3 regions of the Buttiauxella sp. BIGb0552 genome follow, and region 1 is predicted to be linked to each of the others. Evidence: predicted binding sites of a transcription regulator. Region 1 holds the regulator's gene; each other region holds the start of a gene.
What was found. Region 1 encodes PurR, which represses purine synthesis genes. Its sites were predicted from a motif close to CANGCAAACGTTTGCNTG; they were not measured.

Region 1 (10,113 bases):
TACACATTATCAGCCGCCAAATTATTACCAGGAGCTTTACGATGTTTACAGGTATTGTGCAGGGCACTGCAACCCTGGTCTCCATTGATGAGAAACCTAACTTCCGTACGCACGTCATTGAAATGCCCGACGCGATGTTACCTGGCCTTGAAACAGGGGCGTCGGTTGCGCACAACGGCTGTTGTTTGACGGTCACAGAAATCAATGGCAACCACGTCAGCTTTGATCTTATGAAAGAGACGCTGCGCATCACCAACCTCGGCGAGCTAGTGGTGGGCGACAGTGTCAACGTTGAGCGCGCTGCCAAATTTAATGATGAAATCGGCGGGCATCTTATGTCCGGTCATATTATGACCACCGCCGAAGTGGCGAAAATTTTGACCTCAGAAAATAACCGCGAAATCTGGTTTAAAATGCGCGATAAAACGTTGATGAAATATATCCTGCATAAAGGATATATCGGCATTGATGGTATTAGCCTGACGGTGGGTGAAGTGACAGCATCGCGTTTCTGCGTGCATTTAATTCCTGAAACGCTTGAACGCACCACGCTTGGCAGCAAGAAACTTGGCAATCGTATTAATATCGAAATTGACCCGCAAACCCAGGCAATTGTAGATACCGTTGAGCGCGTGCTGGCACAGCGTGAAGCGACTTTGGATGCGTTACTACCGAAGGCGTGAGGTTGAAACGGTGGATTATGCCTACGGCTTATCCACCCTACAGTTTCGAGCGTTAGGTCGGATTAGCGTAAGCGACATCCGACTGTGTTAAGCAATCAACAAACTTCCGCGCACCAAATCACTGGTATGCCGTTCACCAAGCAACAACTCTACCGCCCGACGGGCAATACTCTCCAGCGGATATTTAATTGCGGGAATAGCATTCGAACCAGGCATTCGTGTTGAGCCGTCAAGACTGAACACCATCACCTGCTCAGGTACTTTTAACTGGTATTGATTGAGCATCATCACTGCTTCTTGCGCCTGCGTATCATCGGTGACCAGCAGCGCAGAAAACTTCACTCCACGGTTTATCAAGCGTTGTAGCGCAATGCGCACCGATGATTCATCGTCAATCACCAGTTGGCGGTTGAAGGGCACCACATGGTTGTGAAGCGCCTGATGATAACCTTCAAGTGTGAGCGCTGCCGCTTCACCACTGGCAAAGTTAATCAAAGCGATTTGTCGCCGCTTTTGATTGCATAAATAGTGCACTGCCGTTTCGGCAGCAAAAATATGGTCACACTGGATACTGAGGTTATGTGAACCGCTCAGGCAATCAATCAACATGATTTCGTCATCAAGTTCCGGTAACGGAAAACGAGCGCCCACCACCACTAATGCATCACATAACCCATTTGAAAGCTCCTGAGCTGCCTGGGCCACACTGTCATGGTCATTGGCAAAGCGTAACAACAAATGTTTCTGATGCTGATTAAGCTGTTTCTCAAGTGCCTGCAGATAACCCGTTGACTGCTGAATATGTTCGGTTGCGCAGATAACGCCAATGCAATTGGTTGACTGGGAACTCAAAGATTGAGCGATAGCATTCGGCTTGTAGTTAAGTATTTCTGCCGCGCGTAAAACGGCCTGACGACTCTCTTCTTTCACGCCGCGACTGCCGCTTAAAACACGCGAAACGGTTGCTTTAGAAACCTGCGCCAGGCGTGCTACATCATTAATATTCGACATGGTGTGAGTTTCCCGCTTCTCAGCCAGAAACGGGCCTCGCGGCCCGTATGCGGAGATTACGTACGATCGTTAAAACCATTTTCTGCGGCGGTTGCTTTGTACCATTCGCCACTTTTCTTGATGGTGCGTTGCTGTGTCTCGAGATTTAACGAGACAAAACCGTAACGGTTTTTATAGGCGTTGCACCAGGACCAGTTATCAATAAACGTCCACATGTGATAGCCGAGGCAATGGCTGCCTTCGCTGATGCCTTTATGCAGCCATTTCAGGTGGTCGCGCACGAAATCAATGCGGTAATCATCCTGAATCTGGCCGTTCTCGTCGAAGCGCTGTTCGTTTTCAACGCCCATGCCATTCTCGGAAATATAGCAATTTGGGTTGCCGTAATTTTCACGCAGGTTGGTGAGAATGTCGTAAATCCCTTGCTCGTAGATTTCCCAGCCGCGATACGGGTTCATTTTGCGGCCTGGCATTTCGTAGGCTTCAAAGAACCATTCCGGCATGAACGGGCTGTCAGGGTTTACCAGTGAATCGCGGCATTTGATGCGGCGCGGCTGGTAGTAGTTGATACCGAGTAAATCGACGACACCTGCCGCCAACAACTCTTTGTCACCAGGCTGGCACGCAGGCAACTGGCCATGCTCTTTCAACAAGGCCACCAACTCTTGCGGATATTCACCACGCAAAGCAGGGTCAAGGAAGCTGCGGTTAAACATCAGGTCAGCGATGTTCGCCGCTTTCACATCCGCAGGGTTTTGCGAACGTGGGTAAGAAGGGGTGAGGTTGAGGATAATACCGATTTCGCCGCCGTCATTACGCTCGTGATAAGCCTTTACCGCCAGAGAGTGGGCGATCATGGTGTGGTAGGCAACGGTGGCTGCACGTTTGAAATCCACCACGTTCGGGTAATGGAAGTCGTACAGATAGCCGCCTTCGACGGGTACAACTGGCTCATTGAAAGTAAACCAGTGCTTCACGCGGTCGCCAAACAGCTCAAAGCAAACATTAGCAAATTCCGCATAGGCCGTGACAACGTCACGGCTTTCCCAGCCGCCTTGCTGCTGCATGACCATCGGCAAATCAAAGTGGAACAGGTTGATAAATGGCTTAATTCCCTGAGCCAGCAGTTCGTCGATAACCTGATTATAGAAGGTCACAGCTTCCTGATTTACCGCACCGCGCCCTTCAGGGATCAGGCGTGCCCAGGAAATTGAGGTACGGAAAGTATTGTGATTCAGCTCTTTCAGCAGGGCGATATCTTGCTTCCAGTTCTTATAGAACGTGGAGGTGTCTGCCGGGCCAACGCCGTTATGAAAACGGGTTGGTTGTTCTTTAAACCACTGATCCCAAATGGTGGCAGACTTGCCAAAAGAGAGCGTTTCACCTTCAGTTTGCGGTGCTGAACTGGCGCTGCCCCACCAAAAATTATCAGGAAATACGTATTTCATTTTCGTTCCTCGTTTGACGTGCCTGCCATCCGGGCAGGCAATAAAAAATATCAGTTTGCTGTAATCGGGCTGTCATTCTCCTGCGTATTACGTTCTTCATCCTGTTTCAGCAGGGTGCGTTCGTAAGCCTTCAGGAATGGGTAATACATCACAGCCGACATGACCATACAAATCAGGCACATGATTACGGGACTTACCGCCCAGTTTGCAGCCCATGAAGCGCCAATAGGTGCCGGCGTGGTCCACGGCGTCAGCGAGACAACCTGTGCAACCCAACCTAATTTTGTGGCGATATAAGCAAGCGTTGCGTTAATCATTGGTACCAAAGTAAACGGCAAGAAGAACATCGGGTTCATGATGATTGGTGTGCCGAACAAAATTGGTTCGTTGATGTTAAAGAAGCTTGGCACCACGCCCATTTTGCCGATGGTGCGCAGATGAATCGCACGGCTACGTAACAGCAAGAATGCCAGTGGCAGCGTTGACCCAACACCGCCAATCAGCAAATAGTGGTCCCAGAAACCTTGCAGATAGATATGCGGCAGGACATTGCCCGCAGCCAGAGCGGTCTGGTTAGCGGAAAGGTTAGCCATCCAGAACGGGTTCATGATCCCGGTGACGATAAGCGCACCATGAATACCGGCAAACCACAAAATCTGGCAGATAAAGACGGAAATCAAAATCGCAGGCAGCGAGTCGGATGCGGAAACTAACGGCGCCAGCAGATGCATAATCGCTTCGGGAATAATCATCCCTGTGGTTGACTCAATAAATAAATTCAGCGGGTGCAAGGTGGCAACAATCACCACAACCGGAATCAGAATTTCAAATGAGCGCGCAACGCCTGTCGGCACTTCTTTCGGCAAACGGATGGTGATGTTGTGGCGTTTTAATAACGCGTACATTTCGCTGGCGTAAATCGCCGTGATCAGCGCGGTGAAAATGCCCTGGCCGGAGAAGTACTGCGTTGAAATCTGCCCGTCTTTATACGGTGCGGCGACCAGTAAAAAGGCCATAAACGCCAGTAAGCCGGTCATTATCGGGTCGAGCTTATAGTGCTTCCCGAGGCTTGCGCCAATACCGACAGAAATAAAGAACGTCATCACACCCATGCTGAGGTTAAACGGCAGCATTAACTGTTCACGGTAGGTGAGAGAGAAATTCAGCCATGATCGCGCAAAAGTCCAACTGCTGTCTGGCGAGAATGGCGGGAAGATAAACACTAACAAGAAAGACCCGATGATCATAAACGGAAGGGCGGAGATAAAACCGTCGCGAATGGCGATGACATGGCGCTGAGAGCCCATTGCTCCTGCCATTGGCGTGACTTTTTGCTCAATCACATTGACCATTTTTTGGTACATGCTCATGGCGGTATCCTTGCTATTGTTTTTTGGAAAGTGGACTGATTGTGAAACAACATGGAAACCGGTTTCCAATGAATAAAGAGATAAGTGTTAACGGGATCAAACTCGTGAAGAAAGTAGCGCAGGAAACGTGAAGGGACTCACATTTTGTTAAGAAAATGCAACATGTTTGCAAGGATTGAATTTACCCCGGCGGAGCCGGGGTGGAAATCAGTGCGGAACCCGTAAACCGTTTTCGACGCCACGAGTGAAGACGACTTGCCAGAGCTGGATATCACGTGCACGGAAGGCACCGGCACAAGCATTCAGATAATAACTAAACATGCGTTTGAATCGTTCTGAATAGTTATCTGCAATTTCCGGCCAAAAGTTATTGAAGCGTTCATGCCAGGCCATCAATGTTTTGTCATAGTCGGCGCCAAAATTGTGCCAATCTTCCATCACAAAATGACCTTCGCTGGCATCGGCAATCTGGCGCACTGATGGCAGGCAGCCATTAGGGAAAATGTACTTGTCTATCCATGGGTCAACACCGTTAAAGGTTTTATTCGAGCCAATGGTATGCAGCAGGAAAATACCGTCGGGTTTTAGGTTGCGGTCGGCAACATTAAAATAGGTGGCATAGTTTTTCGGCCCAACATGTTCGAACATGCCGACAGAAACAATGCGGTCGAATTGCATATCCAGTTCGCGATAGTCTTGCAGTGCAATATTAACGTTAAGCCCGCTACAACGCTCTTGCGCCAATTTTTGTTGTTCGGCGGAGATGGTTACACCATGAACGGCTACGCCGTAATTCCGGGCAGCAAATTCTGCCAGACCGCCCCAGCCGCAACCAATATCAAGTAGCGTCATTCCTGGCTCAAGATGCAGCTTATCGCAGATCATTTTAAGCTTGGCGTTTTGTGCATCACTTAGCGTAGTAGCGTCTTTCCAATAACCGCAGGAATATTGCATATGTTCATCAAGCATGCGGCTAAATAAGTCATTGCCCAAATCATAGTGTTCTTTACCGACTATCCACGCGCGTTTTTTGGATTGCAGATTAACTAAGCGCGCGGCGGCTACACGTAGCGTGTCTTTTAAATGGTGGGGGAGTTGCCGCTCAAGTCCGGCGCGAATGGCATTATGGAAAAAAATATCCAGTCGTTCGCAGTCCCACCAGCCGTCCATATAGCTTTCACCAAGACCCAGTGTACCCTCTTGCAGAACACGCTTAAAAAAATCGGGATGCTTAACCTGTATATCGAAGGGGCGTGGGCCATTAATTTCTACCCCTGCCCGCGTGAGCATATCGTTCACAATCCGATACCACGGGTTATTTCTTATTCTGACTTCTTCTATACACGATGAACTCATAGCTTCTCCATCACCAATGTGAGAGGAACCTTAAAACAGCGTAGACGCTATTTTGGGCATGTGAGAAATGTCACGGAAAATTCCGTGTGCCTGATATCCGACGTAGAACAGAGAAAGGGGGCTTGGCGCCCCAAAAAACAGCTGTAAAACAAAAACGGGAGCCAAAAGGCTCCCGTTTTAATGTGATTATTATGGTGTTATTTGTTGAGCCGTTTATGAGTATAGGCTCGCTTAAGCGGTGATTCAATCACATATTCTTAGCAAGCTAACCATGTTGAGGTTGAGCAATTTTAATCTTAATGTGCATCTGATTCAGCCGGTTGCCAGACTTCGGCATTTTTATGACGCTGAAGCAGATAACCCAGCATGGCCAGAACAATTGTTACCAGCATGACACTGGTGGTTGTCAGCAGTGGAGTAGCGACCAACCATGACACCATCAAACTTGCCAGGAAGCACAGGCCCAATTGCAGCGTGTTTTGCAGCGCAGCGGCTTTACCTGTGGCTTGTGGGAAAGGCAACAGTGCAGAAGCAACAACGATTGGGTAAATCGCCCCGTTGGCAATCGCCATGATACAGAATGGGATGAGCAGCATGGTCAGGTTCGCGTGTCCACTTATCGATACCGCCCAGGTGCCGAAAACACTCACCGTATATAACGCAAGCAACCACGGCAGCATTTGCTTGCCTTGCCATTTTTGCAGTGCGCTACGGCAGCCATAACCACCAATCAGGAAGGCGATAGTTTGCGGCACATAGCTCAGGCCAATTGCCGCCGGGCTGTAACCCATATCGTTCAGAATAAACGGAGAACCGGTCAGCCAGGCAAAGAAGCTGGCAGAGCAAGCTGCGTAAATCAACACGTTGCCGCTATATACACGAGAGCGCAGTAACGACATAAAGCTGACTTTATTGTCTTCTGTTTGCGGGTGATGCTGGGTACGTGGTTTCAGACGCAGAGTTGGGATCATCAGCACCAGCGTGATGGCAAACAGTGTGGCGAAAATCGCCTGCCAGTCAAAGTGGGTCAAAATCCAGCTACCCAAAAGTGGAGCCAGTGCAGGAGACAGACCAACCAGCGGCATAATCGTTGCAAAAATACGATTTGCGCGGTTTGCCGGGTAGTAATCGGTCACCAGTGCCTGCCAGCTTACCGCGGCAGAACAAACACCAACGGCCTGAACGAAGCGCAGGACCAGCAGAGCGGTGGCACTTTCTACCCACAACATTCCAATACAACCGACGGCGAACAGACTCAGACCGGCCAGCAAAACTGGTTTACGTCCGAAATGGTCTGACAGCGGCCCCCACATTAACTGGGCAAACGCAAAGCCCGCAAGGAACAGGCTCAGGCTCGCACTAACGGCGGAGGCATCGGTCTGTAAATCTTGCTGAATGGCAGCGAAAGCAGGCAGATACATGTCTGTGGCAAGGAAGCCCAGAACACTTAATCCAGCCAGCCAGATAAGAAATCCTTTTGATGGTTGCATAATTTTCTCTTGTTTTATCTTGCAGGTTGATCGCCGCGAGAGTGTACGGAGTGCAAATAGGCTTGTGAAACGCTAATATTTGTAGGTTGCGTTCAAAAATTTTGTGAGCAGAGAAATGTGGTCAGAATATTCGCTGGAAGTGATAGATGCGGTAGCGCGCAATGGCAGCTTCAGTGGTGCAGCACAAGAGCTGCACCGCGTTCCGTCAGCTATCAGCTATACGGTACGGCAACTTGAAGATTGGTTAGCGGTTCCGTTATTCGAACGTCGCCATCGGGATGTTGAATTAACCCCCGCAGGCGTCTTTTTCCTGAAAGAAGGCCGCTCTGTTATCAAAAAAATGATGACGACACGGCAGCAGTGTCAACAGATCGCAAATGGATGGCGCGGGCACCTGGCTATCGCAGTTGATAACATCGTTAAACCTGAACGAACGCGTCAGTTGGTGTTGGATTTTTATCGTCATTTTCCGGATATCGAACTGCGTATATTCCAGGAAGTGTTTAACGGCGTGTGGGATGCGCTGGCTGATGGGCGAGTTGAAGTCGCGATTGGTGCGACACAAGCTATTCCTGTCGGGGGGCGTTATGCGTTCCGCGATATGGGGACGTTGAGTTGGCGCTGTGTGGTGTCATCAAATCACCCACTGGCACAGCAGGGCGGAACCTTAAGTGATGATGATCTGCGAGCCTGGCCGTCGTTAGTACTGGAAGATACCTCCCGTTCGCTACCGAAGCGTATTACCTGGCTTTTGGATAACCAGCGTCGAGTTGTGGTTCCAGACTGGGAATCTGGCTCTGATTGTCTTAGCGCGGGTTTATGTATTGGTATGGTGCCATTGCATATAGCAAAGCCGTGGTTGGCTTCAGGGCAGTGGAGTGAGCTGACGCTCGATAACCCGTTCCCGGACGCGGCATGTTGCCTGACATGGCGGCAAAATGATGCTTCGCCAGCTCTGGCCTGGCTGCTGGAGTATTTAGGGGATAGTGAGACGATGAATCAGGAGTGGTTGCAGGAGCCTGCTTAGACAGGCTCCATTGACTATTTTAGCGGCGGTAATCGCGGAATGGGCCATCAGCCACAGAACGGCGTTCAATCAGGCGCGGATGTACTTCAATTGATTGCGACTCTTCGCGTTTATTGACGATTCTATCCAGCAGCATATTGAAAGCTGTTTCACCCAGCGAGTCCTTCGGCTGGTGAATGGTGGTCAATGCCGGTGTGAAATAACGAGCGTTACGCACGTTGTCATAACCGATAATGGAAATATCCTGCGGTACGCGTAAACCCATTTCATCAGCAGCACAAATTGCGCCCATCGCCATAATGTCGCCGCCGCAGAATACTGCGGTAGGGCGCTGAGACTGACCGATAATCTGCTGCATGGCGCGGTAGCCTGACTCAGGTTCAAAGTCACCTTGCACAATCCAGTTCTCAGGAATAGCGATCCCAGCTTCTTCCAGCGCCTTCATAAAACCAGCATGGCGGCCGCCACCGGTATTACGCTCCATTTGGCCAGGGATTGCACCAATTTCGCGGTGACCACGTTCAATCAAATAACGTCCAGCCAGATAGCCACCGTGGAAGGCATTATCGACAACGGAGTCGGTGAAATCTGCGCGGGCTTCGCCCCAGTCCATCACAACCATTGGGATGTGACGATACTCTTCAAGCATAGTCAGTAATGATTCCGGATATTCAGAGCACATCACCAGCAGCCCATCGACGCGCTTTTGCGCCATCATGGATAAATAGGCGCGCTGTTTTTCGAAATTATTGTGCGCATTACCCAAAATCAGGGTGTAGCCTTTTTCAAAGCAGCTATTTTCGACAGCTTCGATTATCTCGGCAAAATAGGGTGCTTCGCTAGAAGTGGCTAGCAAACCAATCGTTTTGGTGTGATTAACTTTCAAGCTACGCGCGACGGCGCTCGGCGAATAGTGCAATTGTTTGATTGCCGCCCAGACCGCGTTACGTGTTTCTTCCGCCACAAAACGGGTCTTGTTAATCACATGTGATACGGTTGTGGTGGAAACGTTTGCGAGCTTCGCTACGTCCTTGATTGTCGCCATTAAATTTCACTCCGGGCCATATCGTAAACCCCTGATAACCAATGTGTTAAACGTTTGCGTACGCCAACTCCTGAGGCAACGTTAAGGTTGCAGGTATGCCGGGATTGCGACATAAAACGGGAGGAGGGCGTTGAGTAGATGGTACGCAATAAATTAGCGTGGGATTTTGGCCTATCCAGGAGAAAAGTGAAAGAGGGAAAAGCGATATCAGGTTAAAACCAGGGGGATTTTTATGTCTGATTGTGGGAAAATCAAGCCGACACACCGATTGTAGGGTAATAAAAGGAGTTTGCTAATGAGTACCGATCTGAAATTTTCAATCATGACCACGGTTGTTGTTTTGGCACTGATTGTGTGTGGCGCGTTAACCGCCGTACTGCACTGATACATCGCTCTGATTAAAATGGGCCGCAATCGCGGCCCATATATTTTAGGTTTTATGCTGCCAGATTCTTAGCAACAAACTCCCAGTTCACCAACGCCCAGAAATGCTCAAGATAGCCAGCACGAGCATTGCGGTAGTCGATGTAGTACGCATGTTCCCACACATCCACAGTCAATAACGGTGTTGCCGCTGTTGTTAGTGGGGTACCCGCGTTTGAGGTAGAGACAATCGCCAGAGCGCCATCTTCTTGTTTGACAAGCCAGGTCCAGCCAGCGCCAAAGTTTTTAATAGCTGCATC
Region 2 (10,113 bases), on a different contig from region 1:
TGGTGCAAGTTGTGAAGTGGAAGTCTACGACTCCTATCCGGTGCTGATAAACGATGATGAGCAAACGGCGTTTGCCAGAGAGCTGGCCGTTGAGTTCTTTGGTATAGATGCGGTGCTCGATAAGGTTCTCCCTTCGACCGGCAGCGAAGATTTTGCTTTTATGCTGCAAGAGCGTCCGGGCAGTTATTTCCTGTTAGGGAATGGAGAGAAGGGCGATAAGGGTGGCTGTATGGTGCATAACCCGGGGTATGATTTTAATGATGACATTATTTCTACCGGCGCATCATTCTTTTCCCGCTTAGTCCAAACTTATTGTCGTTAACTGCCGGAGCTAATATGAAAAAATATATACTGCCATTAATTGCTCTGCTGGCGACGACTTCGGCATTGGCAAATAATATTAAAGAAATCCGTTTTGGTGTGGACCCGACATTTGCCCCTTTTGAATCAAAAGATGCTAGTGGCAAGGTGGTCGGCTTTGATATTGATTTAGGAAATGCTATTTGCGAGAAACTCCAGGCGAAATGCGTTTGGGTAGAGAATAATTTCGATGCGATTATTCCTGCGCTGCAAGCCAGAAAGTTTGATGCCATTCTTTCCGGGATGTATATGACGGAAAAACGAAAAGAGCAGGTTGCCTTTACCGATAAAATTTATAACGGCCCAGTATTTCTGGTCGCACATAAAAATACCAACATTAAACCTGAGCTTGAACTGTTAAAAGGTAAAACGATTGGTGTTGAGCAGGGATCTGCTCAGGAAGCCTATGCTAATAAAAACTGGCGTAATTCTGGCGTAAATGTCGTTGCTTACCAAGGGGCTGATTTGGTCGTTCAGGATTTAGAGTCCGGGCGTATTGATGGTGCAGTGCTGTCTGGTGTGATGGCGGAATACAGTTTCCTGAATAAACCTCAGGGTAAAGATTTTGCCATGATAGGCGGAGCGCTGCAGGACCCTGAACTATTCGGTGCCGGTGCAGCAATTGGTTTGCGAAAGGATGATACCGAATTACGTGAAGCGCTCAATGGAGCGATAAGCCAGATTATTGCGGATGGAACGTATAAAAAACTCGCCTCGAAATACTTTAGTTTCGACATTTATTCCGGGACGTAATGTGTAGCGACTTGCTCGTAAAAACAAAAACGGCCTCACAATGAGGCCGTTATCAATTCTAATCCTGGCAATCAGGTCAACACCATTGGCCATTCTGGCGGTGCATGGCTTGAGATCTCGATCATTATGTCTTTAAACGATGCCCAAATCACCGGGAAGTCGGCCAGATTTAAACCCAATAAACCGGTCGCAAACCACAAAGCAGAAGCGATTCCCAGCAAGCTGCTGACGATTGCCAAAAACGTATAGTCGGATTTGCGAAACTGGATGTTCAACGTGCTGGCTAAAAACATCAAAACCGCACTGACTAAAGGCCAGCGCATCAGTAAAACGCTGGTGGTAATTGCCGCCATGAAAACTGTTCCTTAAGCATAACTCATTACGCTCAACGGTTAGCGCGACACAAGGCGCGGCAAACACAGCTCAGGGACCGTCAGGGGGAATGAGTGGGTACAGAAAATGTAAGAAGAATCCTGTCTCACAGGATTTGTGAACTATATCACATTTGTTCTTTTAATCGCCAGTTCTGCGGCGCATTTTCTGACCCATCTTATCGGGCTGTCAGGCAACAACTCTTCCACGCACTTTATCAGGCGTGGTGGCGATAATCGGTTGGTGTACGGTCAAACTCACGGCGGAAAACACGCGAAAATGTCTGCTGAGAGACATAACCGTAGTCCATCGCAATATCAAAAATCGGTCGCTGGGTATTTCGAAGCTCTCTGGCCGCCATCAACAAACGGCGCTGGCGAATGTATTCACCTAACGTCTGGCGCTTCACGGTGCGGAACATCCGCTGAAGATACCATTTTGAATAGCCTGATTTTTTTGCCACAACATCAATGTTCAGCGGCTGATCAATGTGATCGTCAATCCATTCAGTCAAAGTTTGAATAATGTCCTGGTGTGCCATAAGCCATCCTGATTACGATTAGCCGGTTTTGTTGGCAGCGAGTATAATTCCTCAAGTTAACTTGAGGTAAAGAGCATTATGGAAAAGAAATTACCGCGCTTTAAACCCTTACTCAGTCCTGGCGAGGTGGCGAAGCGTAGCGGCGTGGCCGTTTCGGCTTTGCACTTCTACGAGAGCAAAGGGCTTATCAAAAGCAGACGAAACAGTGGAAACCAGCGTCGTTACACGCGTGATGTGCTGCGAAACGTTGCCATTATTAAAATCGCCCAGCGAATCGGCATTCCGTTAGCGACCATCGGTGAAGAGTTTGGGGTGCTGCCAGACGGGCACAAAATTAATAAGAACGACTGGAAAAAGATGTCGTCGCAATGGCGCGAAGAACTGGACCGGCGCATCAATATGCTGACCGCACTGCGCGATGAACTTGATGGCTGCATTGGCTGTGGTTGTTTATCGGGTGCTGACTGCCCGCTGCGAAACCCAGGCGATAAACTCGGTGAAGAGGGGACGGGTGCTCGTTTACTGGAAGATGATTAACCTCAATAGCAGGCAAAACTAAAGCGCCCAACTTCGGCGCTTTAGTTTATTCCCGGTCTTTGTCTTTCGATCTATCCCGCTTTTCGCAAGGAGGGTTTCCCCCGACATCAGCGTCCCTCAATTACACATTCTCAGGAGGTTCCGGATTGCACTGACAACTTAATTGTAGTTCTGCTCAGCCAGGTTTCAAGGTGGTTTTGAATGTTTTTTGAACGATTTTAATGCTCCACTCTTTGCACATTTACCTATAGTTAACTCATCTTGCTAAACAAAAGGTTACCTTATGCTTATCGTCCATCATCTCAATAACTCCCGCTCGCAGCGCATTTTATGGATGCTCGAAGAGCTACAGGTGCCGTACCAGATTGTTCGCTACGAGCGCGAACCAACCATGCTGGCACCCGCGTCGTTAAAAGCCGTGCACCCATTAGGGAAGTCACCGATAGTGGAAGATAATGGCAATATCCTCGCGGAGTCGGGGGCAATCATTGAATACCTGCAAGAAACGTATGACGCCGAAAGCCGCCTCAAACCTATTACCAATGAAGACAAACTCCGTTACCGCTTTTGGCTGCATTACGCCGAAGGATCGTTAATGCCTTTATTAATGATGAAGCTGGTGTTCGGCAGTCTTGGGAAAGCACCAGTTCCGTGGTTATTGCGCCCGGTGGGGAAGGTGTTAGGGCAGGGAGTGCAAAAGGCTTATTTGAATAAACAGATTATGACCCATGCGCGCTATCTCGAAGATTCGCTGCAACAAAATCCGTGGTTTGCCGGGCAGGCGTTTAGCGCGGCAGATATTCAGATGAGTTTCCCGGTGATCGCGTTGCTCTCGCGAGGTGGCATTAACGACTTACCGAATCTGCAGAATTGGTACAGCAAAGTGCAAATGCGCCCTGCCTGGCAGCGGGCGATTCAGCAAGGTGGGCCCTTTGAGATCCCGTGATCTTATCTATTTAAAAATCCTATGAGTCAGGAAAAACTATAACCAGTATCTTGCATCATTGTTGCTAAATTGCGCATCGACGATAACGTTTGCGCACGAGGTGACGATATTTTGACCGGCTAATACCTTTTTCGACAAAAAGCGGCAAAGTTCGGTTGAAAATCCATGTAAGAAGGCCGGATAATCGTTTGCCTTAATTTTGACGCCTAGTTTGTATGCGCGGAGTTAAACGTTTGCTTTTTTTGTGGCGCCCCTTTTTGTCACAAACGCAGTATAGGGATCTACTCAACTTATTCGAGTTACCGGGAAAGTACGTAACCCGAAAAATGAAGAGTATGAACGTTTAATTAGCAGTGGATTGTCCACCACGCATACCAATGTAATCATAAAAATCTCAGGGGATTTTTCACTATGTCTAATCATTCTCCGCGTGCAACCAGCGGCATTGACGCCTGGTTCAAAATATCTGCACGTGGCAGCACCGTTCGTCAGGAAGTTGTAGCGGGTTTAACCACCTTCCTCGCGATGGTGTACTCCGTGATCGTTGTACCGGGCATGCTCGGTAAAGCAGGTTTCCCTCCTGCGGCGGTCTTTGTGGCAACTTGCCTGGTAGCCGGTGTTGGCTCTCTTGTCATGGGCCTTTGGGCGAACCTGCCGCTGGCAATCGGTTGTGCCATTTCACTGACTGCGTTTACCGCTTTCAGCCTGGTGCTCGGCCAACACATCAGCGTTCCGGTTGCTTTAGGCGCCGTGTTCCTGATGGGTGTGTTGTTCACCATCATCTCCGCAACCGGTATTCGTAGCTGGATTTTGCGTAACTTACCGATGGGTGTTGCGCATGGTACTGGTATCGGTATCGGCCTGTTCCTGCTGCTGATTGCCGCAAACGGTGTCGGCCTGGTAATTAAAAACCCACTTGATGGCTTGCCAGTTGCGCTCGGTCATTTCGATAGCTTCCCGGTTATTATGTCGCTGATTGGCCTTGCGGTGATCATCGGTCTGGAAAAACTGAAAGTCCCTGGCGGCATTCTGCTGACCATTATCGGTATTTCTGTTTTCGGTCTGATTTTTGACCCAAGCGTTCATTTCTCTGGCATTTTCGCTATGCCTTCGCTGAAAGATGAAGCGGGCAACTCGCTGATCGGTAGCCTGGATATCATGGGCGCGTTGAACCCAGTGGTGTTGCCAAGCGTTCTGGCGCTGGTAATGACTGCGGTATTCGATGCAACCGGCACTATCCGCGCCGTTGCGGGCCAGGCAAATCTGCTGGATAAAGACGGTCAAATCATCGATGGCGGCAAAGCGCTGACTACCGACTCCCTGAGCTCAGTGTTCTCAGGCCTGGTGGGTGCAGCTCCTGCTGCGGTTTACATCGAATCTGCGGCAGGTACTGCTGCAGGTGGTAAAACCGGCCTGACGGCAATCACCGTTGGTGTGCTGTTCCTGTTGATTCTGTTCCTCTCACCGCTCTCTTATCTGGTTCCTGCATACGCTACCGCTCCGGCGCTGATGTATGTAGGTTTGCTGATGCTGAGCAACGTGGGCAAAATCGATTTTGAAGATTTTGTTGATGCCATGGCGGGCCTGATTACTGCGGTATTTATCGTGCTGACCTGTAACATCGTTACCGGCATCATGATTGGTTTCGCAACTCTGGTGATTGGCCGTATCGTCTCTGGTGAGTGGCGTAAGCTGAATATCGGTACAGTCGTGATTGCTATTGCATTGGTCGCATTCTACGCAGGCGGCTGGGCAATTTAATTTTACTCGTCATACTTCAAGCTGCAGGGTTGTTGGCTGCACTCGCGACCCCCAGTCACTTACTTTAGTAAGCTCCTGGGGGTCGCTGCTTTGCCGCCTGGCTGCAACTTGAATTATTTAGAGTAAAAACTCTGAGTACTCCTCCCAAAACCACTTCAAGTTATTTCCTGTTTCCTTCCGGTATAAAAAGTTGTTTTACTATTGGGTAACACAACATCCTGCAAAAAGGGTTTCACAAAACACCTCGACTAAGGACAGTATGGAAATCTTCTTTACCATTCTCATCATGACCCTTGTGGTTTCTCTTTCTGGGGTGGCCACACGCATGCTGCCGTTCCAGATCCCGCTTCCGTTAATGCAAATCGCGATAGGTGCTGTGCTCGCCTGGCCGCACTTTGGTTTGCATGTCGACTTCAACCCGGAACTCTTCCTGGTGCTGTTTATTCCGCCGCTGCTGTTTGCCGATGGCTGGAAAACGCCGACGCACGAATTTCTCAACCACGGGCGGGAAATCATCGGCCTTGCGCTGGTTCTGGTGCTGGTCACCGTGGTCGGTATTGGCTTCCTGATTTACTTCCTCGTGCCAGGCATTCCGCTGCTTCCGGCTTTTGCACTGGCAGCCGTCCTCTCGCCGACCGACGCCGTGGCGCTTTCCGGTATTGTCGGAGAAGGGCGTATTCCAAAGAAAATCATGGGTATCTTGCAGGGTGAAGCGTTGATGAACGACGCCTCCGGCCTGGTATCGTTGAAAATGGCGGTCGCCGTGGCGGTGGGAACGATGGTGTTTTCCGTCGGTGGTGCCACCCTCGAGTTCTTCAAAGTAGCGATTGGCGGCCTGTTGGCCGGGATTGCAGTCAGCTGGCTGTACGGTAAATCGCTGCGCCTGATGAGCCGCTGGAGCGGTGACGAACCCGCAACGCAAATCCTGCTGCTTCTGCTGTTGCCGTTTGCTTCTTACCTGATCGCCGAACATATCGGCGTTTCCGGCATTTTGGCGGCGGTTGCTGCGGGTATGACTATTACCCGTTCTGGCGTGTTGCGCAGTGCGCCATTGGCGATGCGTTTACGTGCAAACAGTGTCTGGGCGATGCTTGAATTCGTGTTCAACGGCATGGTGTTCTTGCTGTTGGGTCTGCAATTACCGGGCATCATGAAAACCTCTATTGCAGCGGCAAATGCCGATCCGAACGTCGAACTTTGGATGTTATTTGTTGATGTCGGGCTTATCTATTTCGCGCTGATCGGTGTGCGTTTCTTATGGCTGTGGACCATGAAACGCATCAGCCTGCGTTTTATGAAAAAGCGTCCGTTGGAGTTCGGTAACTACACAACCCGCGAATTGTGTATTGCATCATTTGCCGGTGTGCGCGGGGCGATTACGCTTGCGGGTGTACTTTCCATTCCGCTGCTTCTGGGTAATGGCTCACCGTTCCCGGCACGATACGAGCTTATCTTCCTGTCGGCGGGTGTGATTCTATTCTCGCTGTTAGTCGGGGTGATTATGCTGCCGATTTTGCTGCGTAATGTAGAAGTCCCTGACAAATCAGTGGCGCGGCAGGAAGAGCGTACCGCGCGTGCGGCAACGGCTGAAGTGGCGATTGTCGCAATTCAGAAAATGGAAGAGCGCCTGCAATCTGACGTCAATGAGAACATCGATGACCAACTGTTAAAAGAGGTCAGTTCGCGGGTAATCGGGAACTTACGCCGCCGGGCTGACGGGCGTAATGATGTAGAAAGTAGTGAGCTTGAAGAGAACCTTGAGCGCCGATTCCGCCTGGCCGCACTACGCTCCGAGCGTGCTGAGCTTTACCATTTACGTGCCACACAGAAAATCAGCAATGAGACGTTGATGAAGCTGCTGCACGATTTGGATTTGCTGGAAGCGTTGTTGGTCGAACAGCAGTAATCGACTATTCCTCTCCCTCTGCAGGGGGAGAGGGCGCTATGAACTGACCGGCCAAAACTCCTTACAGCAGGCAATCCATGCCTGCGCACTTTGCGAAATATAAACCCCATCGCGCCAGATCATCGCCAGTTGCCACGTTAAGTCGCTGTTTAACGGCAGCCACATCAACGTGTTTTTATCCAGTTTTTGGCAAATAGTCTCCGGTAGAATCGCAATCCCTACACCGGCCTGCACCATCGCGGCCAGAAAATCCCACTGACCGCTACGTACCGCAATACGCGGAGTAAACCCATGCTCCTGGAAGAGCTGAATTAACTGGCGGCTTAACGCGAAATCTTCGTTGTAGATAAGCAGAGGATGGACCGCAAGCTCGATGGGATCGATGCTTTCTCGTGTTGTCCAATGCCCGGAGCGCGGAACCAGCACACACAGCGGATTATGCAGCAAAGGTAACGAGCAGAAAGTGTGGTGCTCATCTTCAAAAGGCAACGCGGTCATGGCTAAATCCAGCTCGCCATTAAGAACAGCCTGCTGCACCGTTAAACCACCAAATTCAGAAATCTTTAATTCAACACCTGGATAGCGCTGGCGATACAGGCTAATTGGCCCTGCCATCAGGGTGCCGACCATCGGTGGAATACCGAGGCGCAACACGCCTTTGTTGAGATGGTTGATATCACCAAGTTCGGCTTCAAGTTGGCGAAATTCCGCCAAAATGGCTAATCCTCGTTGATAAACCACCTCCCCGGTATCAGTCAGTAATAGTTTGCGACCATCACGAATCAGCAGAGTACAACCCAACTCATCTTCGAGGTTGCGCAGCATCTTGCTTATGGTCGGCTGGGTGACGAACATCTTTTGGGCCGCGCGGGTAAAACTTTGCTGGCGAACCACTTCAACAAAATAACGTAGCGTCCTGATGTCCATAACTATTCCTGTTGACTATACCTGTGATGATTTTAATTCATTTTTTTCAATGAAGTTGGCTAACTATAATCTCCACATCACATTTTCTGGAGTGCCACTCTCATGGCCCTGGCGTTACGTGGTTTTACGCCTGTTCTTTTCCGCCGCATTCAGGTGCCGGTGCAAGTTGCAATATACGCCGGATTGTTCATTCTCGCCCAACAGTTGGTTGACTGGTGGCATTTACCGCTTCCTGCAAACCTTGTGGGAATGGTGCTATTACTGGCGTTGATTGTCTGCCGAGTGGTACCGCTGAAGTGGGTTCGTGCGGGTTCCCGCTGGTTATTAGCTGAAATGCTGCTGTTCTTTGTGCCCGCCGTGGTCGCGGTGGTGAACTATGCAGAATTACTGATGGTAGATGGCTGGCGTATCTTCATCGTGATTGCTATCAGCACTTCACTGGTGCTGGGTGCTACTGCGCTGGTGGTGGATAAAGTTTATCGTTATGAGCTGGCGCGAATTGCTCGCAGGCAGGCTCGCGGTGAGTAACTTTCAGTTGAGTCTGTTGTGCCTGGTTATTACCCTTGGGCTCTATTTTGCCAATAAAAAACTCTATCGCCGCTTTCGAAAATTGCCTCTGATGCCGTTGATTTTAACGCCGGTATTGCTGGTGGTAATGTTGGTTTTGGGTCATATCTCCTATCAAAATTATATGGGCGAAGCGCACTGGTTACTGTGGCTGCTTGGCCCGGCGACCATCGCCTTTGCAGTGCCGGTTTATGACAATCTGAATGTTATCAAACGCCACTGGATGTCACTTTCGGCGGGGGTTATCACCGCCACTGTTGTTGCGGTTACCAGTTCGGTTTGGCTGGCGCGTTTGTTTACTTTGCCCGATGAAATTCAACGCAGCCTGGCGGTCCGTTCGATTACCACACCCTTTGCCTTAGCCGCTGCTAAACCACTCGGCGGGCAGCCGGAGTTGGTGGCATTATTTGTGGTAGTGACGGGTGTATTTGGTATGGCTGTGGGTGATGTGCTGTTTTTGCGCCTCGCCATTCGTGAAGGAATGGCAAAAGGCGCGGGTTTTGGTGCCGCTTCTCACGGCGCTGGCACCGCACGTTCCTACGAACTTGGCCCGCAGGAAGGTGTGGTCGCCAGTTTGGTAATGATGTTTTCCGGCGTCGTAATGGTGTTAATCGCGCCGTTGGTAAGCTGGTTGATGTTTTAATACCGGAGGGATTCACCACCCGGTAAGTGCTTACTTACTTTTCAGCCGTGAAACCAACTCAAACTCTTTAAACCAAACCGGGCGCTGTTGCTGCATTGAAATATTCCCGGCGATACCGGTCAAAATGGACATAGCTCCAGCGCGGTGATCAGCCGCGCGCTTTAATGGGTCGTTACTCGGCTCACCAAACAAATCGGCCAACATTGCATTATCACCACCACCGTGGCCGCCCGCGCCAATACTGAAATCAGCTTTGTAAGGAGCGGCGAACATCGGGAACACCGTAATATTGCAGCTTTCCAGGCTGCCTTCGTTTTCACGGTCGCCACCGGCATTCACATAAGACATTTCCACCAGTTTCATCTCAAGCCGCCCGCGGCTGCCGTTGAACACTACATTCAGCCCTTCCCACGGCAAATAAGCGTTAAGGGAATAGGTCATCTGCACCTGGTTTTGGTATTTCACCAGCACCGATAACGTATCTTCAATGTTGATGCCATCGCTGAAAACACTCTGGTCGCGGTAATAGCTATCTTCGTGTTCGGCGTCCAGATACAGCGCTTTGAGCTGCTCGTTCTCTTCCATATGCAACGCGAACGGATCATTTTTTGCGGCGTCGAAACCGTGTGCGCGTGGGTAAAACTGCGAGATGCCTCGCATCTGCGCATTCTCTTTACCGTAAAAACGCAGCCCACCTTCCGCATAAACACGTTCCGGATAACTGCCCAGCCAGAAGTTCATCAGGTCAAAATGGTGGGTGGATTTGTGCACCAACAGACCGCCGCTATTGCGTTTTTCGC
Region 3 (10,113 bases), on a different contig from region 1:
CACTTCCGCCGTTGGTACAGCCAGGCCGGTACGCCAGTAGTCACCGTGCATGATGATTACGACCCGGAAAACGAGCTGTATACACTGACCATCAACCAGACTACGCCGCCAACTGCTGAGCAGCAGGAAAAGCACCCGTTACATATTCCGTTCGACATTGAACTGTATGACAACGAAGGCAAAGTGATTCCGTTGCAGAAAAATGGTCACCCGATTCACCATGTGCTGAATGTGACTCAGGCAGAGCAGACATTTGTTTTCGATAACGTCTATTTCCAGCCGGTTCCGTCTTTGCTGCGTGAGTTTTCAGCGCCAGTGAAACTGGAATACAAATGGAGCGACCAGCAGCTGACGTTCCTGATGCGCCATGCGCGTAACGATTTCTCTCGTTGGGATGCTGCGCAAAGTCTGCTGGCGACGTACATCAAGCTGAACGTCAATCGTAGCCAACAGGGCCAGCCGTTGTCGCTGCCGCTGCATGTTGCTGATGCGTTCCGTGCGATTTTGCTGGATGAGAAAATCGACCCGGCACTGGCGGCAGAGATTCTGACGCTGCCATCACAGAATGAAATTGCCGAACTGTTCCAGAAAATCGACCCGCAGGCGATTGCCGCCGTGCATGAAGCCTTAACGCGCACGCTGGCAAATGAGCTGGCTGATGAGTTCCTGGCAGTTTATAACGCCAACAAACTTGATGCTTATCGCGTAGAACATGCGGATATCGGCAAACGCGCGCTGCGTAATACTTGCCTGCGTTATCTGGCCTTCGGCGAGAAACAGCTTGCTGAGCAACTGGTGCGTAACCAGTTCGCAAGCGCTGATAACATGACGGACTCTATTGCTGCTTTATCTGCATCGGTTGCGGCGCAATTGCCTTGCCGTGTAGAACTGCTGGCCGCATTTGATGAGAGATGGCATCAGGACGGTCTGGTGATGGATAAATGGTTTGTGTTGCAAGCCACAAGCCCGGCAGTAGACACGTTAAGCAAAGTGCGTGAGTTACTGAACCACCGTTCGTTTAGCATGGGTAACCCGAACCGGGTCCGTTCTCTGATTGGTGCATTTGCTGCGGGCAACCCGGCTGCGTTCCATGCACTGGATGGTAGCGGCTATCAGTTTATGGTGGAAATGCTCAGCGAGCTTAACCACCGTAACCCGCAGGTTGCATCACGCCTGATTGAGCCGTTGATTCGACTGAAGCGTTACGATGCAAAACGTCAGGAAATGATGCGTGCGGCGCTGGAACAGCTGAAAGGGCTGGAGAATTTGTCAGGCGATCTGTTCGAGAAGATTTCTAAAGCGTTAGCTTAATATCACTTTTATAAGGTGGATGTCGCTTACCGCTAATCCACCCTACAAAAGTTTGAGTAGGTCGGATTAGCGTAAGCGACATCCGACATAATTTAACCGGTGCGCACCACGCGTGCCGGTTCTTCTATAACCTGCCGTTTCATCACTCGCTCTAACACCTGAGCTTCCAGTTCAGCCAGCCGGACAGAGCCGAGCTTACGGGGACGTGGCAAATCAACCGTCAGATCCAAACCGATCTTTCCTTCTTCAATCAGTAACACTCGATCTGCCATCGCAACGGCTTCGCTAACATCGTGCGTCACCAGCAATACCGTAAAGCCATGTTCCTGCCACAAAGAGACAATCAACTCCTGCATTTCGATACGCGTCAGGGCATCCAGCGCACCCAATGGTTCATCAAGCAATAACAGGCGTGGGCGATGAATTAGCGCTCGAGCCAGCGCCACGCGTTGTTTCTGGCCGCCGGACAGGGCAGCCGGCCATTCGGTAGCGCGATTGGCAAGCCCAACGGCTTCCAGCGCTTTCATTGCCGATTCTTTCCAGTTTCCTTTCAGACCCAGACCGACATTGTTAATCACCGACTTCCACGGTAACAGTCGCGCATCCTGGAACATTAAGCGCGTTTCATCCTGGCTTTCGCGCAGTGGTGCGTTTCCGGCAATCAGCGAACCACCGTTGGCATTTTCCAACCCTGCCAACAAACGCAGCAACGTACTTTTACCGCCGCCACTGCGCCCAACTACTGCAACAAATTGCCCGGCAGGAATATGTAACTCCAGCTCATCAAGAATCGTTTTATTACCGTAGCGTTTGGTCACGCTGTTAAGGAGCAGGGGAGTCCCCTGGTTTAAACGGGCAGTATTCATGCGTTCTCCTCCTGCAACTGATAAGCCGGATGCCAGCGTAGCCAGACACGTTCGAGTAATTGCGCGCTGATATCAGCGAGTTTGCCGAGCAGGGCGTAAAGAATAATAGCGACGACGACGACGTCGGTTTGCAAGAACTCACGGGCGTTCATTGCCAGATAACCAATTCCTGAGTTGGCAGAAATAGTCTCGGCCACGATTAAGGTCAGCCACATTAAGCCGAGCGCAAAACGAATACCGACCATAATCGAAGGTAACGCACCGGGCAGAATCACCTGGGCAAACAGGCTAAAGCCTGACAACCCATAGCTGCGGGCCATCTCCAACAAACCCTGGTCGATATTACGGATGCCGTGCCAGGTATTGATGTAAATCGGGAACAGCGTGCCGAGTGCTACCAGGAAAATTTTCGCTGATTCATCAATGCCGAACCACAAAATCACCAGCGGAATCAGTGCCAGGTGCGGAACGTTACGCAGCATCTGAATCGAACTGTCCAGCAGGCGCTCTCCCCAGCGAGACAGGCCGCTTATCAACCCGAGCACTAACCCCAGAGAACCGCCAATGCTAAAACCAATCACCGCACGCCATGAGCTGATAGCCAGGTGCTGCCATAATTCACCGCTGGCTGAGAGGTTCCAGAATGCAATTACCACCCCTTCCGGAGAAGGGAGGATGCGCGACGAAAGCCAGCCTGCGCTCGAAGATAGTTGCCAGATTGCGATAACCGCAACCGGCAAAAACCACGGTGCCAGCCTCAGTAACAGTTTATGCGTTGAAGGGGTCATTGGCTGCTCCTTAGCTTTGCGCCACTTTGCGCGGAATAAAGTCATTGGCTACCACTTCGCCCCTTTCATGAACCAGGCGCGGTTGTGGAATTTGTGGAATCGCGACATCCAGATGCGGGAACAGCAACTCCCCAACACGATAAGCCTCTTCGAGATGCGGGTATCCCGATAGAATAAAGCTGTCGATACCAAGCGCTGCGTATTCGTTGATGCGCTCCGCAACGGTTGGGCCATCACCTACCAATGCAGTACCCGCACCGCCACGCACCAGGCCAACGCCTGCCCATAGATTCGGGCTAATCTCCAGGTTGTCGCGTTTGCCGCCGTGCAACGCCGCCATGCGGTGCTGGCCGACGGAATCGGTACGCGCAAATGCTGCCTGCGCTTTGGCGATAGTTTCATCATCCAGCTGAGAAATCAGGCGATTAGCGGCATCCCACGCTTCTTCGTTGGTTTCACGCACAATCACATGCAAGCGAATGCCGAAACGTACCGTGCGGCCATGAGCTGCGGCTTTCGCACGGACTTGCTCAATTTTCTCTTTCACCAAATGCGGTGGCTCGCCCCAGGTCAGATAGAGATCCACTTGTTCGGCGGCAAGATCCTGCGCTACATCCGATGATCCGCCAAAGTAAAGCGGTGGGCGAGGCTGTTGCACAGGCGGGAATAACAGTTTTGCCCCTTTGACCTGAATATGTTTGCCTTCGTGATCTACCGTTTCGCCTTCCAGCAAACGACGCCAGATATTGGTAAATTCTGCGGAGGCTTCGTAACGCTCTTTATGATTGAGGAACACGCCGTCTGCAGCTAACTCTTCAGGGTCGCTACCAGTAACCAGGTTAAATAAAGCGCGCCCGTTGGAAAGTCGGTCGAGCGTTGCGGCCTGGCGTGCAGCCACGGTTGGCGAGGTCACGCTTGGACGCAGCGCGACCAGAAATTTCAAACGCTGCGTCACGGGAATCATAGATGCGGCAACCAGCCAGGCGTCTTCACAAGAGCGGCCTGTTGGGATGAGTACGCCGGTAAAGCCAAGTCTGTCCGCAGCCTGCGCAATCTGTTGCAGGTACCCGTGGTCAACCGGGCGCGCTGCATCATTGCTGCCTAAGTAGTGGCCATCGCCATGGGTAGGTAGGAACCAGAACATATTTAAACTCATGATTTATTTCCTTAATCCCCTTCATACTTCAAGTTGTCTCTTTGTTGGCTGCGTTCACTCACCCTAATCACTTACTTAAGTAAGCTCATTGGGATGCGTTCTCTTGCCGCCGCGATACAACTCGAATTATTCGGGTATTTCTGTGGTTAGGGTTGCCAGATGCGGGTGCGAATATCGACTTTCTTAGGCACTAAATGGTTGTCATAAAACAGATCTGCGGTTTGCTGCTGTTTTGCCGCAGTCTCGGCGCTGACAGGTGTAATCACCGTTGGGGGGCGGTGATCGAAATAGGTGGCAATCACGTTTTCCGGCAGCCCCATGGTTTTTGCCAGCAGCGCAACGCTTGCATCGCGTTGGCTACGGGTTAACGCATCGGCGTCGCTAAATGTTTTCAGAACGTGTTGCAGGAACGGACCGTTTTGTTCGGCATAAGGGCGTGAAGCAAGATAGAAAGAACCCGTCTGATTCAGCTCGCTGCCGTCGGTTAACACGCGCACGCCACCGTTTAACAAGACTGCAGAATAGTAGGGGTCCCAAATTGCCCAGGCATCAACGTTGCCCTGCTGGAATGCGGCACGCGCATCCGCTGGCGTTAAATAAGCAGGCTGGACATCGGTAAATTTCAGCCCAGCTTTTTGCAGCGCTCGTAGCACCAGGTTGTGGGAGCTGGAACCTTTCTGGAAAGCAATTTTGTGCCCTTTAAGGTCCGCCACGGTTTTTATTGGGCTGTTTTCCGGCACCAGAATCACTTCGGCTTTTGGTTTTGCCGGCTCAGACCCGACATACACCAGATCTGCGCCCGCAGCCTGCGCGAAGATTGGCGGAATATCGCCGGTGCTGCCGAGATCGATGCTGCCGATGTTCAGCGCTTCGAGCATTTGCGGGCCCGCCGGGAATTCAATCCACTGGAATTTTGTGTTTGGATACTCTTTTTCCAGCAGCTGGTGGCTTTTCGCCAGCACCATGCTGACCGAGCCTTTTTGATAACCAATGCGTAGCTGCTCAGGCCCAGTATCAGCCGCATGAAGTGTAGCGCTCAGGCTTAATGTTCCTGCGAGTGCAAGCCACGGAGCGGTTCGTTTCAGAAAGTTAAACATGAGCAACTCCTTGCGTCTTAAAAGGGGAGGAGACAATGAAATCCCGGCGGTGCAGAGCCTGCCAGAAGGTTTCCAGCGAGTTATCGAGGCGTTGTTGTAAGTTGTTGCTGAACACCGGTTTGTGCTGGTAATCCGCAATCTGGCTGTCATCAGCAAACACGCCATGCAGGATTTCCTGAGCTTTTAGCGCATTAAGGACAGGCTTTAATGCGTAATCTACTGCCAGCATGTGCGCCACCGTGCCACCAGTGGCTAAAGGCAGAACGACTTTCTTATCCAGTGCACGTTCAGGCAGCAGGTCGAGCAGCGTTTTCAGAGCGCCAGAAAATGAAGCTTTATAAACAGGTGTTGCGATGATCACGCCATCGGCTTGCTGCAATTGCTCAATGAGCGCTAAAAGAGCCGGACTATCGAAACGTGCGTACAGCAAATCTTCAGGCGCGAAATTCTGTAGATGCCAGTGACACACCTCGATATCCAGAGCGCTCAGTTTTTCGCGGGCATATTCCAGCAGTGCACTAGAACGGGATGGGAAGCGCGGGCTTCCAGCAAGGGTAATCACACGCATATCGTTTCCTTATAACTAATTGTTTGCTTTTAGATAACATTGATAACAATTGACTGTGATATTCGCGCAGAACTCTTATTCCACTAAATGATTTATCTGGAAAAGAATTGCTAAAAAACGCATAACAACAGGGCGTAAGGGAAACGATTGCGCTGATTCAGCCTTTTTTGTCACAGGTCAATTCCATTCAATGACGTTATCGACGATAATACGGCCCCGGTTTGCATACCGGGAATCCAGGAGAGTTCATGTACTACCCCTTCGTTCGTAAAGCCCTATTCAAGCTCGATCCAGAGCGCGCTCATGAAGTGACATTCCAGCAATTGCGTCGTGTATCAGGTACACCTCTCGAATGGCTGGTGCGGCAAAATGTGCCGTCGAAACCTGTCACTTGTATGGGATTGACCTTTAAGAACCCATTAGGCCTGGCTGCAGGTCTGGACAAAAATGGTGAGTGCATAGATGCGTTGGGTGCAATGGGCTTTGGCTCCATTGAAATTGGCACTGTAACGCCTCGCCCACAGCCTGGAAATGACAAGCCAAGAATCTTTCGTCTTGTAGAGGCTGAAGGATTAATTAACCGTATGGGTTTCAATAACCACGGTGTTGATAACTTGGTTGAGAATGTCAAAAAATCCCATTTTGATGGGGTTCTTGGCATCAATATTGGTAAGAATAAAGACACTCCAGTTGAACAAGGCAAAGATGACTATTTGATCTGCATGGATAAAATTTATCCGTACGCGGGTTATATAGCGATTAATATTTCATCACCAAATACCCCTGGATTACGCACGCTGCAATACGGCGATGCGCTGGATGATCTGTTATCTGCAATCAAAAATAAGCAGCAAGCGCTTCAGGAATTGCATCATAAATATGTACCTGTGGCGGTGAAGATCGCGCCGGATCTTTCTGAAGAGGAGTTGATCCAGGTAGCTGATAGTTTGGTACGCCATAATATTGATGGGGTAATTGCGACCAATACGACATTGGATCGCAGCCTGGTTCAGGGCATGAAATATTGCGATGAAATGGGTGGCTTAAGTGGCCGTCCGGTTCAGTTAAAAAGCACAGAAATTATTCGCCGCTTGTCGCAAGAATTAAATGGTCACTTGCCGATTATTGGCGTTGGCGGTATTGATTCATTGATTGCTGCACGCGAGAAGATGGCAGCGGGTGCCTCTTTAGTACAAATATATTCCGGGTTCATATTTAAAGGCCCACCTCTGATTAAAGAAATTATTTCAGGTTTGTAATCTCTGAATGTTTTACTTTCGGACAACCGGGGCTTTATTTTGAGTCCCGGTTGTTTTATATTCCGTCATTGTTGCTAATTTGAACATATTGGTCTTTTATTAATGTGTTCATTTACGAAGCGGTGATAAGGATATTTCTAATCGCAGGTATATGGGGATAAGGGCAAATAATTATGCGGATTAAACCGGACGATAATTGGCGTTGGTATTATGATGAGGAGCATGATCGTATGATGCTCGATTTAGCCAATGGCATGCTTTTCCGTTCCCGTTTCCCTCGTAAAATGCTTACTCCCGATGCCTTTGAAAATACTGGGTTTTGTGTTGATGATGCAGCTCTATTTTTCTCTTTCGAAGAAAAATGTCGTGATCTCATATTAAGCAAAGAGCAGCGCGCTGAACTGGTATTAAATGCACTCGTAGCGATTCGTTATCTCAAGCCGCAGATGCCAAAAAGCTGGCACTTTCTCTCTCATGGGGAATGCTGGCAGCCAATACCTGGCGATGCAGCCTGTGTGTGGTTAAGTGACGATATGCAGCAGGTGAATCTGCTGGTGGTAGAAACAGGTGATAACGCTGCACTTTGTTTATTAGCGCAGCCAGGCTTGCAACTTGCTGGCCGTACCATGCAGCTCGGTGATGCGATTAAAGTGATGAATGACAGATTAAGGCCGCAACCAACAAGTCTCGCCCTTAACCTTGATCAGGCAGTTTAGTTTCCCGCTAACTCTACATCTCCTGCAGGAATACAACTACAGCAAAGGATTGTGCCATCATCATTGATAGCATTTTTCTTCAACGCTTTGACTTCCCCACTGACTAACTTTATCCGGCAGCTGCCGCAAATCCCGGCCCGACAAGAATAGGGCACGCGAATTCCTTGTTGTTCGAGTTGTTCTAGTAAAATTTGTTGGTTGTTACCGCGAAATTGTTGGCCCTGCCAGTCAATCGCCACCATGCTTTCTTGCTGCTCTAAAGGCTCAAGAGTTTCTTCGGTCACTCCTGCGCCATAAACTTTCGCAGGTTTTGTCGCCAGTACTTCGAGTTCATCACCCACACGAATCACACCGCTATTGCGGGCAATCAGATTTTGGCCGAAATCGACATCACCATTATCCAGTGCGGTCCGGAATTTTTGTAATGTCGCGAGAGGTTCACCGCTCGGGTGTTTTCGGCCACGCTCCGGGCTGACGGTGGTGAAAATACAGCGGCTACAAGGTTTGGCGACATCAAATGTTACGCCGCCAATCCGTACTACTTGCCAGCTATCTTCGTCCCAGGCTTGTGCGCCGGTGACTACAATATTCGGGCGAAATTGTGTCATTTTTACACTCGCCGGGCAGCGATTTTGCAAATCGCGCAGCGATGCTTCATTTGCCAGCAAGAATGGGAAACCGTCGGCAAAAGAGAGTGGTACCTCTTCATGACGTTTAACGCGGCGCGTTAAATTTTCACCCAGCCAGCGCAGTTGTACCGGGCGTGAGAAAAAACCGCTCAGCCATTGGTTGATATCATCGGGAGCAATTTGCGCGGTGAAATGGTTTCCCCAGACTTCCGTTGGCGCGGCCTCAGGCCGGAAATCGCTAAAGCGTATTGTGGCGGAACTGCCGTCTGGCGCGCTCAAAAATAGACCATCGTGAATAATGGCCGGAGTAAATAGCACCATCTGCGGGAACTGGCGTGCGGTAATAAAAGTGCCGTCAGGTTCTGTCACCATAAAGATGCGGTCAAAAGCTAAACCGCTGGTAGTTGCCTGAGCATGGGAGAGCGCAAGGCCGCGCATCGATTTCACCGGGTGAATATAAAGCTGAGATAGGGTGATCATGATACGCACGCGCTCCTTGCATAAATGAAGAAAAAGAGAATATAAGAGGCCAACTTTATGACATGCGTGGCGGATTGGCTATAATGCGCCACAATTTTCTTTTTATACCTGATTAAGTGACGATATGAATTCTCTGTTTGCCAGTACGGCGCGTGGGCTTGAAGAGCTATTAAAAACTGAACTGGAGGGCCTTGGTGCGCAAGCATGCCAGGTGGTTCAGGGCGGCGTACATTACCAGGGGGACTCACGTCTGCTCTATCAAAGCTTGATGTGGAGCCGTCTTGCGTCCCGCATTTTGCTGCCATTAAATGAATGCAGTGTTTATAGCGACCTGGATTTATATCTGGGTGTACAGACCATCGACTGGCCTGCATTGTTTGGCTCGGATGCCACATTTGCAGTGCATTTCAGTGGTCTGAATGACGTTATCCGTAACAGTCAGTATGGCGCGTTAAAAGTGAAGGATGCGATTGTTGACTCCTTCACCCGTAAAAACTTGCCGCGTCCGAACGTTGAACGTGAACAACCAGATCTGCGCATTAACGTTTGGCTGAACAAAGATACCGCCAGCATCGCGCTGGATTTAAGCGGCGAAGGTCTACATCAGCGCGGTTACCGCGATAGCACTGGTGCTGCTCCTATTAAAGAAACGCTGGCATCAGCTATTGTTATGCGTTCAGGCTGGCAGCCGGGTACTCCGCTGCTCGATCCAATGTGCGGTTCCGGCACGCTGTTGATTGAAGCTGCGATGATCGCCACCGATCGTGCGCCTGGTTTACATCGCAAACATTGGGGCTTCCTTGGTTGGGCGAACCATGATTTCGATCTGTGGAAAGAGATCACCACCGAAGCACAGGTTCGCGCTCGCAAAGGCCTTGGCGAATATACTTCGCGTTTCTATGGTTCGGATAACGATTCACGCGTTATCGAACGCGCTCGTGCCAATACCCGTCGTGCGGGTCTGGGCGATATCATCAGTTACGAAGTCAAAGACGTGGCTAAATTAACCAATCCGCTGCCGGAAGGCCCGGTTGGTACGGTTGTCAGTAACCCGCCATACGGCGAGCGTCTGGATAGCGAACCTGCGCTGATTGCATTGCACAGCCTGCTTGGCCGCAATATGAAAAACCATTTTGGCGGCTGGAATTTGTCACTGTTTAGCGCATCTCCGGATTTGCTTAGCTGCCTGCAACTGCGTGCCGAACGCCAGTTTAAAGCGAAGAACGGCCCGCTGGATTGTGTT

Region 2: the regulator PurR is predicted to act here: its motif matches at 3,732-3,749, upstream of EDF88_RS17535 (NCS2 family permease).
Region 3: the regulator PurR is predicted to act here: its motif matches at 5,923-5,940, upstream of pyrD (quinone-dependent dihydroorotate dehydrogenase).

What each region holds. Positions count from the first base shown of each region.
Region 1 is NZ_SODY01000001.1:180,123-190,235, forward strand. It holds gene EDF88_RS00820 (riboflavin synthase subunit alpha) at 42-683, shown strand; gene EDF88_RS00825 (LacI family DNA-binding transcriptional regulator) at 771-1,694, opposite strand; gene EDF88_RS00830 (glycoside hydrolase family 1 protein) at 1,751-3,142, opposite strand; gene EDF88_RS00835 (PTS sugar transporter subunit IIC) at 3,193-4,512, opposite strand; gene cfa (cyclopropane fatty acyl phospholipid synthase) at 4,720-5,868, opposite strand; gene punC (purine nucleoside transporter PunC) at 6,165-7,358, opposite strand; gene punR (DNA-binding transcriptional activator PunR) at 7,474-8,385, shown strand; gene purR (HTH-type transcriptional repressor PurR) at 8,405-9,430, opposite strand; gene EDF88_RS00860 (YnhF family membrane protein) at 9,726-9,815, shown strand; gene sodB (superoxide dismutase [Fe]) at 9,868-10,113, opposite strand, start outside.
Region 2 is NZ_SODY01000006.1:72,041-82,153, forward strand. It holds gene EDF88_RS17505 (M20 aminoacylase family protein) at 1-322, shown strand, start outside; gene EDF88_RS17510 (ABC transporter substrate-binding protein) at 337-1,113, shown strand; gene EDF88_RS17515 (YjcB family protein) at 1,185-1,466, opposite strand; gene soxS (superoxide response transcriptional regulator SoxS) at 1,703-2,026, opposite strand; gene soxR (redox-sensitive transcriptional activator SoxR) at 2,105-2,563, shown strand; gene EDF88_RS17530 (glutathione S-transferase) at 2,847-3,509, shown strand; gene EDF88_RS17535 (NCS2 family permease) at 3,921-5,270, shown strand; gene EDF88_RS17540 (Na+/H+ antiporter) at 5,530-7,176, shown strand; gene EDF88_RS17545 (LysR family transcriptional regulator) at 7,213-8,103, opposite strand; gene EDF88_RS17550 (CidA/LrgA family protein) at 8,206-8,631, shown strand; gene EDF88_RS17555 (LrgB family protein) at 8,624-9,313, shown strand; gene EDF88_RS17560 (Gfo/Idh/MocA family oxidoreductase) at 9,344-10,113, opposite strand, start outside.
Region 3 is NZ_SODY01000002.1:257,000-267,112, reverse strand. It holds gene pepN (aminopeptidase N) at 1-1,311, shown strand, start outside; gene ssuB (aliphatic sulfonates ABC transporter ATP-binding protein) at 1,404-2,177, opposite strand; gene ssuC (aliphatic sulfonate ABC transporter permease SsuC) at 2,174-2,965, opposite strand; gene ssuD (FMNH2-dependent alkanesulfonate monooxygenase) at 2,976-4,121, opposite strand; gene EDF88_RS06060 (sulfonate ABC transporter substrate-binding protein) at 4,268-5,218, opposite strand; gene ssuE (NADPH-dependent FMN reductase) at 5,211-5,786, opposite strand; gene pyrD (quinone-dependent dihydroorotate dehydrogenase) at 6,035-7,045, shown strand; gene zapC (cell division protein ZapC) at 7,219-7,761, shown strand; gene EDF88_RS06040 (YcbX family protein) at 7,758-8,870, opposite strand; gene rlmKL (bifunctional 23S rRNA (guanine(2069)-N(7))-methyltransferase RlmK/23S rRNA (guanine(2445)-N(2))-methyltransferase RlmL) at 8,995-10,113, shown strand, end outside.